Regions from separate parts of the Arthrobacter sp. 10N44_2 genome, predicted to be linked through region 1. Evidence: predicted binding sites of a transcription regulator. Region 1 holds the regulator's gene; the other holds the start of a gene.
The links. Region 1 encodes HrcA, which represses chaperone genes, less so after heat shock. Its sites were predicted from a motif close to TTNGCACTCGNNNNNNNCGAGTGCNAA; they were not measured.
Positions count from the first base shown of each region.

Region 2: the regulator HrcA is predicted to act here: its motif matches at 1,741-1,767, upstream of groL (chaperonin GroEL).

Region 1 is NZ_JBFTHT010000001.1:340,296-344,502, reverse strand. Features, by position in the region: gene AC1DBX_RS01595 (16S rRNA (uracil(1498)-N(3))-methyltransferase) at 1-592, opposite strand, end outside; gene dnaJ (molecular chaperone DnaJ) at 595-1,725, opposite strand; gene hrcA (heat-inducible transcriptional repressor HrcA) at 1,818-2,831, opposite strand; gene AC1DBX_RS01580 (DUF3097 domain-containing protein) at 3,150-4,001, shown strand; gene AC1DBX_RS01575 (DUF4870 domain-containing protein) at 4,145-4,207, shown strand, end outside.
Region 2 is NZ_JBFTHT010000010.1:5,895-10,101, reverse strand. Features, by position in the region: gene groL (chaperonin GroEL) at 1-1,558, opposite strand, end outside; gene AC1DBX_RS12110 (ABC transporter substrate-binding protein) at 1,854-3,122, opposite strand; gene AC1DBX_RS12105 (cold-shock protein) at 3,182-3,385, opposite strand; gene AC1DBX_RS12100 (LytR C-terminal domain-containing protein) at 3,544-4,182, opposite strand.

The DNA.
Region 1 (4,207 bases):
CGCCGGGCCCAACACTTTCCAGCCAGGCCTCGAGTACCTGCCGCAGCGGGCGCACGGCGTCTTCGTGCAGGATGACGGCGAGGTCTGCCGCCGTTACGGCCGCCTGCAGCCCGGCGCCGTCGACGGCGGCCCGGACCTCGGGAATCCATGCCCGGCGCGCCTGTTTGGCGGCTGCCGTCACCACCGACTGCCACTTGGCATGCGCCTTCGCGGCCCGCTCAGCCTTCCACCGCACAATGGACCGCTCGGCCTGCCAGGGAATGACTGCGTCGATGCCCAACTCGGTCGCGGTCTCGGCCGCCAGTTCATCGCGGTCGCCCTTCGCCAGGGCCTGGACCAGGACCAGCCGTGTTCCTGGCCGTGGTTCCTCAGCCAGGTCCACGCATTCGACGCTCAGCTCCCCGGGAGCGACGGCTGTCACGGTGCCGGTCAGGCGCTTGCCTGCGCCGTCCGCGATGTCGACCGCTTCGCCGACGCCGATCCGTTTGACGGTGACGGCGTGTCGGGCCTCGGTTCCCTCGAGGACGAAGGCCGAGCCGGGGACCTGCTGGTCCAGGGTGCCTGGGGCGGTGAAGAAGACCGGGTTACTCACCGCTACAGGTTACCGAGCCGGTCCCGCAGTTTGGCGAAGACGCCGCCGCTGGCCGCAAGCTTTCCTTCCGTGAGGTGCTCGCCACGGTGCTTGGCCAGCTGGCGGAGAAGTTCCTCCTGGACGTGATCGAGCTTGACCGGTGTTTCCACCTGCAGGTGCACCTTCAGATCGCCGCGGCCGTGGCCGCGCAGGTGCGTGACGCCAAGACCGCGAAGGGTGATGATCTCGCCGGACTGGGTGCCGGCCTTGACGTCGATCTCCTGCTGTCCGTCGAAGGTGTCGAGGGATATTTCGGTGCCGAGGGCGGCCGCCGTCATGGGAATGTTGAGGCTCGCGTGCAGGTCATCGCCCTCGCGCACGTAAGTGGCGTCGTTGTTGACCCTGATCTCCACGTACAGGTCCCCGGCGGGGCCGCCGGCAGGGCCGGCCTCGCCCTGGCCGGACAGCTGGATGCGGGTGCCGGTGGCCACGCCGGCCGGGACCTTGACAGTCAGCGAGCGGCGGCTGCGGATCCGGCCCTGGCCGCTGCATTCGTTGCACGGGTCCTTGATGACGGTGCCGAAGCCCTCGCAAGACCCGCAGGGGGCGGACGTCATGACCTGGCCCAGGATGGACCGCACGGCGCGCTGGACCTGACCGCTGCCGCCACAGATGTCGCAGCGGACCGGGTGGGTGCCCTCCCGGCAGCAGGATCCCTCGCAGGTGGGGCAGATGACGGCCGTGTCGACCTCGAGCTTTTTGTTCACGCCGAACACCGCATCGCGGAGGTCGATCCGGACGCTGATCAGCGCGTCCTGGCCGCGGCGGACCCGGGACGCCGGGCCGCCCTGGCCGCCACCGGCGCCGAAGAAGGTCTCGAAGATGTCCTGGAAGGCGAAGCCCTGGCCCGAGTAGCTGCCGCCGCCGAACCCGTTGTCGGTGCCGTTCTCGTTGCCGGTGGTGTCATAGACCCGGCGCTTCTGCGGATCGGAGAGGACCTCGTAGGCGTGCGTGACGGCCTTGAACCTGTCCGAGGCGTCCTCCCCGGGGTTCACGTCCGGGTGCAGGGTCCGGGCCAGTTTCCGGTAGGCCTTCTTGATCTCCTCCCCCGATGCGTCGCGGGAGACTCCAAGAACGTCGTAGTGGCTGCTCAAAGTGTGTATCTCTTCCTTGTTGTACTGCCTGTGGGGTACTGCCTGTGGGGCACTGCCTGTGGGGCAAGAAGTCGTATTCGGTCCCGGGCCTGTCAGGGCCCCAGGATCCTCGAAAGGTAGCGGGCCACCGCTCGGACGGCGGCCATGGTGGTGGGATAGTCCATACGGGTGGGCCCAAGCACTCCGACCTTGGCCGTGGCGTCCGGCCCGTAGGCGGTGGCCACGACCGAGGCCTCGGCGAGACCGTCGTAGGGGTTTTCCCGGCCGATGCTGACGGTCACGCCGCGCGGGTCTTCGGCCATTTCGCTGAGCAGGCGGAGCATGACCACCTGTTCCTCGAGGGCCTCCAGCACGGGGCCGATGCTGAGCGGGAAGTCCACATTGGAGCGGGCCAGGTTGGCGGTGCCGGCCATGACCATGCGCTCTTCACGGCTGCTCGTGGCCAGGGCCTCAAGACCGCGGGCCAGCGCCTGGGCTGCTCCGCGCCGCGCGGGCGGGCCACCGGCAACGACGGCGGGCAGCAGCTGCGGCATCAGGCTCAGCGGCGTACCGGAGAGGCTGGCCAGAAAACTGCTCCGCAATTCCGACAGCGCGTCGTCGGGAATGTCCTGCCCGACGTCGATCACGCGCTGCTCCACCTTGCCCGTGTCAGCAATCAGAACAGCCAGCACTTTCCTGGGCGCCAGGGGCACGAACTCAATGTGCCGCACCCGGGCGCGGCTGAGCAGCGGATACTGCACGACGGCGACCTGGTTGGTCAGGTGCGAGAGGAGCCTCACGGTCCGGTCAAGGATGTCGTCGAGGTCCTCGGATCCTTCCAGCAGCGCCTGAATGGCCCGGCGCTCGGCCTGGGACAACGGCTTCACCGCTGAGATCTGGTCGACGAACAACCGGTAGCCCTTGTCAGTGGGGATCCGGCCTGCACTCGTGTGCGGTGCCGTGATCAGGCCCTCGTCTTCCAGCGCCGCCATGTCATTTCGGATCGTGGCGCTCGAGACGCCGAGATGGTGCCGTTCAACGAGCGCTTTGGAACCAACGGGCTCACGCGAATGGACGTAGTCCTCCACGATGGCGCGCAGCACTTCGAGTTTGCGCGGTTCGCTCACGCTCCACCTCCAATCGACTGTCCCGCAGCCGGTGCCACCCCCCGCGTCCGGTCCGGGTCCACCAGTGGTGCACGGACGGCCCGCCACAGGACAAGGGTTAGCACTCGACATGCCTAAGTGCTAACCAGTCTAATATGAGTCGCCGCGTTGTTAGCATTGGATTCGCTCCAGGCGTGGCCCGCGGGAACGCGATTCCCGTCACGCCGGCGCCGAGACCGTGGCAGATGCTGCCGTTGCCGCGCCGTCGCGGTCCGGTTCCGGCCCCCGGAGAGTTCCACCGACCGCCGTACATTCCGAGTGCAAAGTAAGCGTGAAGAGATGTCGTACCAGAACTGGGGACCCCAGGACCTGTCCGCCCCCGCCAAGACCCAGTTGCCGGAAGTCCCGGTGGAACGCGGGATGGTCCTCGAGGAGGTCCAGTCCGGCTGGGTGGGCGCCGTAACCCGGGTGGAGAAGTCCGGCGGCATGCACGTGGTGGCGCTGGAGGACCGGCGGGGCAAGTCGCGGTCCTTCCGCCTCGGCTTCGGCTTCCTCTTGGACGGCCAGCCCATCCGCCTGATGCCGCCGGCCCCGAAAAGGACGGCACCGGCCGCCGGTGCCGGCCGCACGGCGTCGGGCTCGGTGCGGGTGGCCGGGCAGCGCGCACAGGTGGCCAAGGCCAGCCGCATCTGGGTGGAAGGAAAGCACGACGCCGAGCTGGTGGAGAAGGTCTGGGGCGATGACCTCCGGGTGGAGGGCATCGTCGTCGAGCCCCTGCACGGCATTGACGACCTCGCGTCCGCCGTGGCGGACTTCGGCCCGGGCCCCGGCCGGCGCCTCGGCGTGCTCGTAGACCACTTGGTGGCCGACTCCAAGGAGTCGCGGATCGCCGACGCCGTCATGGCCTCACCGGGCGCCGCAGGCAACGTCCTGATTGTGGGGCACCCCTACGTGGACGTGTGGCAGGCCATCCGGCCCTCGGTCCTGGGGATCGAGCAGTGGCCCGTGATCCCCCGCGGCACGGACTGGAAGACCGGGATCCTGATGGCTTTCGGGTGGCCCCACTCCACGAAGGAGGACATCGGCCTCGGCTGGCAGAAACTCCTGGGGGCTGTCCGCAGCTACGCTGATCTGGAGGCGTCGCTGCTTGGCCGCGTGGAAGAGGTCATTGACTTCCTCACCGTGCCCTAGTCCGCCGCGGCGGCCGCCCCTGATCTCCATTTCCTTGCCCGAGCAAGTATTCTTGAAACGGCGGCCGCGCTTCCAGTGCGGTCCCGGCTATTTCAGGCACAACCCAGGCAGCAACGCATCACCGCAATCCGAAGGGCTACACCGTGGCAGATAACGCACGCGAACACACGGGCAATCAGGCTGGCCATGGCCAGCCCCCGTACCAT
Region 2 (4,207 bases), on a different contig from region 1:
CTACAACGGCCTCGGTGGTGAGGAACAGGCCGGCGATGGAAGCCGCGTTCTGCAGGGCAGAGCGGGTTACCTTGACCGGGTCGTTGATGCCGGCGGCCAGCAGGTCGACGTACTCGCCGGTGGCGGCGTTGAGGCCGTGGCCTGCGGGCAGGCCGCGGACCTTGTCCACGACGACGCCGGGCTCGAGGCCGGCGTTGAAGGCGATCTGCTTCAGCGGGGCGTCGATGGCAACGCGGACGATGTTCGCGCCCGTTGCTTCGTCACCGGAGAGCTGCAGGTTCGCGAATGCCTTGGCGCCGGCCTGGATCAGGGCAACGCCACCGCCGGCGACGATGCCCTCTTCGACAGCAGCCTTGGCGTTGCGGACGGCGTCCTCAATGCGGTGCTTGCGTTCCTTGAGCTCGACCTCGGTTGCGGCGCCGGCCTTGATGACTGCAACGCCGCCGGCCAGCTTGGCCAGGCGCTCCTGCAGCTTCTCGCGGTCGTAGTCGGAATCGGAGTTCTCGATCTCGGCGCGGATCTGGGACACGCGGCCGGCGATCTGGTCGGCGTCGCCTGCACCCTCGACGATGGTGGTCTCGTCCTTGGTGACAACAACCTTGCGGGCCTTGCCAAGGAGTTCGAGTCCGGCGGTCTCAAGCTTGAGGCCGACTTCCTCGGAGATGACCTGGCCACCGGTGAGGATGGCGATGTCGGCCAGCTGCGCCTTGCGGCGGTCGCCGAAGCCTGGAGCCTTGACGGCGACGGACTTGAAGGTGCCGCGGATCTTGTTGACGATCAGGGTGGCCAGGGCCTCGCCCTCGATGTCTTCGGCAATGATCAGCAGCGGCTTGTTGGACTGCATGACCTTTTCCAGGACAGCAACCAGTTCCTTGACGTTGGAGATCTTGGAGTTGACGATCAGGATGTACGGATCCTCAAGGACCGTTTCCTGGCGCTCAGCGTCGGTGACGAAGTAAGCGGAGATGTAGCCCTTGTCGAAGCGCATGCCTTCGGTCAGCTCCAGCTCGAGGCCGAACGTGTTCGACTCCTCGACGGTGATGACGCCTTCCTTGCCGACCTTGTCGAGGGCTTCGGCGATCAGGGCGCCGATCTCGTTGTCGCCGGCGGAGATGGACGCGGTGGCGGCGATCTCTTCCTTGGTCTCGATTTCCTTGGCGGAGGCCAGGAGCTCGACGGTGACCGCGTCAACAGCCTTCTCGATGCCGCGCTTGAGGGACAGCGGGTCAGCGCCGGCCGCGACGTTGCGCAGGCCTTCCTTGACCAGGGCCTGTGCCAGCACGGTTGCCGTGGTGGTGCCGTCGCCTGCGACGTCATCCGTCTTCTTGGCAACTTCCTTGACCAGCTCGGCGCCGATCTTTTCGTAGGGATCGTCCAGCTCGATCTCCTTGGCGATGGAAACACCATCGTTGGTGATCGTGGGGGCGCCCCACTTCTTTTCGAGGACGACGTTGCGTCCCCGCGGGCCGAGGGTGACCTTGACGGCGTCGGCGAGGATGTTCAGGCCCCGCTCAAGACCGCGGCGTGCCTCTTCATCAAATGCAATGATCTTGGCCATAACGGCAGTAGTCCTTTCGGGACAGTCGTTAAGAATGAACCTTCGCTGTGGTGCCCGCGACGGACGATCCCAACCCCGCGGCCTCTGTATGCCGCCGGGTCCGGGATCTCACCCCAGCAAGGTGTTTCTTTAGCTCCTGGACCGGCTGCCCCACTTCGCGGCCGGGCGGACCGGGCGTCGTGTTAGCAGTCAGTGCGCTGGAGTGCTAAATCAATAATTAGCACTCCCCCGGGGAGAGTGCAAGCAGTGGCCGGCCGGAACCGGCCGCCACGCGGGCACAATACGCTACGAGCGATCAGCCGCCGCTGCTGCTCGCGGCTTCTGTGCCGTCCACCGTGGGCAGGTTGTCCTCGCCGTAGGTCGAAACCATGTAGTTCGCTTCGGTGATGTCGCCGTGGGCATCAAAGTTGATCCGTCCGGACTGGCCGTCGTAGTCCGGCCGCTGGCCTGCCCGGAGGACGCCGACGCAGTCCTTGTAGCTCGTGCATGACTCGCTGGGCGGCTGGCTGCCGCCGGCCCCGGTTCCGCCTGCTGCCGGGGTTCCGCCGGAGACCGCGACGAGGGACGCCGCGATGGAGGTGCCGGCGTCGTCCTCTGCGGCGGCGGCGGCGACGGCGGCCAGGACGACGGCGTCGTACGTCTCGGCGGCGAACACCATGTCCTTCAGCCCGGGATCAACGGCCACGAGGTCCGCCTGGAAGGCTGCGGAGGGAAACACGCCGGGCAGGATCCCGCGTGCACCCTCGAGCGCCCGGGCGCCCAGGCCAGAGCCGTACTTGCTGACTGCTCCGTCACTGAGGACCAGCTTCTTGCCGGCGAGGCCGGCGTTGTTCAGCTCGGCGATGGCGCCCTGTGCGCCGTCGCGCGAGACCAGGATGACGGCGTCGGGGTTGGCGGCCTTAGCGGCGGCGACAGCCTGCTGCGCCTGGCCGGGGGTGAACTCCGAGTCCGCCACGACTTCCAGTCCGGACTGTTTCGCCGCACCAACGACTGCGGCGGCGACGTCTTTGCCGTAGTCGCCTTCCTCATGCAGCACCGCCAGGGTCCTGGCGCCGCCGTCTTTGACCAGTTTGGCGAGGACGGATGCCTGGGCGATGTCGGCGGCCGAGGTGCGGAAATAGTAGCCGCCGCTCTTGTAGTTGCTGAGCGCGGCGGCGGTGTTGGCCGGGGAGATCACGGCTACCTTGGCGTTGGCCAGCACGTCGATGGCGGCCGGGGCACGGCTGGAATCGGTCGGGCCGATCACGACGTCGGCCTTGGCGGCAACCAGCGCTTTCGCCTGGGCGGCGGTGTCCGTGCTGATGGTTTCCGGCAGCAGCTCCACCGGTTTGCCTTTGTGCCCGCCGGCAGCGTTGATCTCCTTGACGGCAAGTTTGGCCGCCGCGAGCTCGGAGGCGTTGAGGAAGTGCTGCTTGCCCGTGTTGTCCAGGATCAGGCCGATGCGCAGGGTGCCGTCTCCGCTGGCGTCGCCGCTGGCCACGCGGGCACTGCCCGCGGGGCCCAGGCACCCCGTCAGGGCCAGGGCCGCTACGGTGCCCGCCGCCAGGGCGCGGCCCAGCGGCAAATGTCCTCCGCGGCGCCCGGCCGCGTTCCTTGGGGCGTTCGTGACGGCAGCCAGTACCACTAGGCGGGCCGGACGCTTTCGGCCTGCGGGCCCTTTTCGCCCTCGCCGACTTCCAGTTCCACCCGCTGGCCCTCGTCCAGGGCGCGGTAGCCTTCCCCGACGATCGCGGACCAGTGCACGAAGACGTCGTTCTCGGAACCGTCCACGGCGATGAAGCCGTAGCCCTTTTCGGCGTTGAACCATTTGACGGTTCCCAGTGCCATGGTGTCCACACTTTCAGCTAGCTTGCGTGCGGCCCACCTCGATGTGCGCCGCGGACTGCGAAGAGAAATCCGCAGATACTGTACCCACAGCGTCCCCCAGGAACGCCGGCGGCGGGCAGGGCCGCCGCCTAATAGTTATTGAGGCGTAACCGGATTGACTACTGGTAGCCGGGGCCGAGCACGACGACAAGGGGCATGTTGAACTCGGCAGAGTCCACAAGGGTGTCGACGCCGAGGAGGGCTCCGAGTGCCTCCGCATTGTCCTTCTGCTCGACGCCGCTGTAGAAGATCACCGACGTCTGTTGCGGGACACCGCCCCAGTTGCCTGTCTCGCCCAGGACCCAGCCGTCGGAGGTGACGGTGCCGCCGACGCGGGTGGCGAGGCCGGCGGTGGTGGTCGCGTTGTAGATCGTCACCGGCTGCGTCTTGTCGACAGCGGCGGCTGTGGCGCCCGGCGTAGCTGACGGCGAAGCCGCCGGCGCGGCGGCGGCATCCGTGCCGGCCGGCTCCGGACTCGTCGGCGTGGGACTGGGGCTCACGGTGCTCGTGGCGGACGGGCTGCTGCTGGCAGATGCGGACGCGCTGCCACCGGCGGTCACGGCCGCGGCCTGGCCTGCGGAGAAGCCCAGCTTCGGCAGGATCAGGAAGGCCACCAGGCCGATGGCCAGGGCTACGCAGCCGGCCGCCAGGATCGGCGCCAGGCTCCGCCGCCGTGATGCCGCGACGGCCCGGTGGACTCCCTGCCGGGTAGAGGTCTCCGGGACCCGATCAAATTCATCCCGAGCGTATTTGGTCATGGTAAAACGACGTCCTTGCTGATTT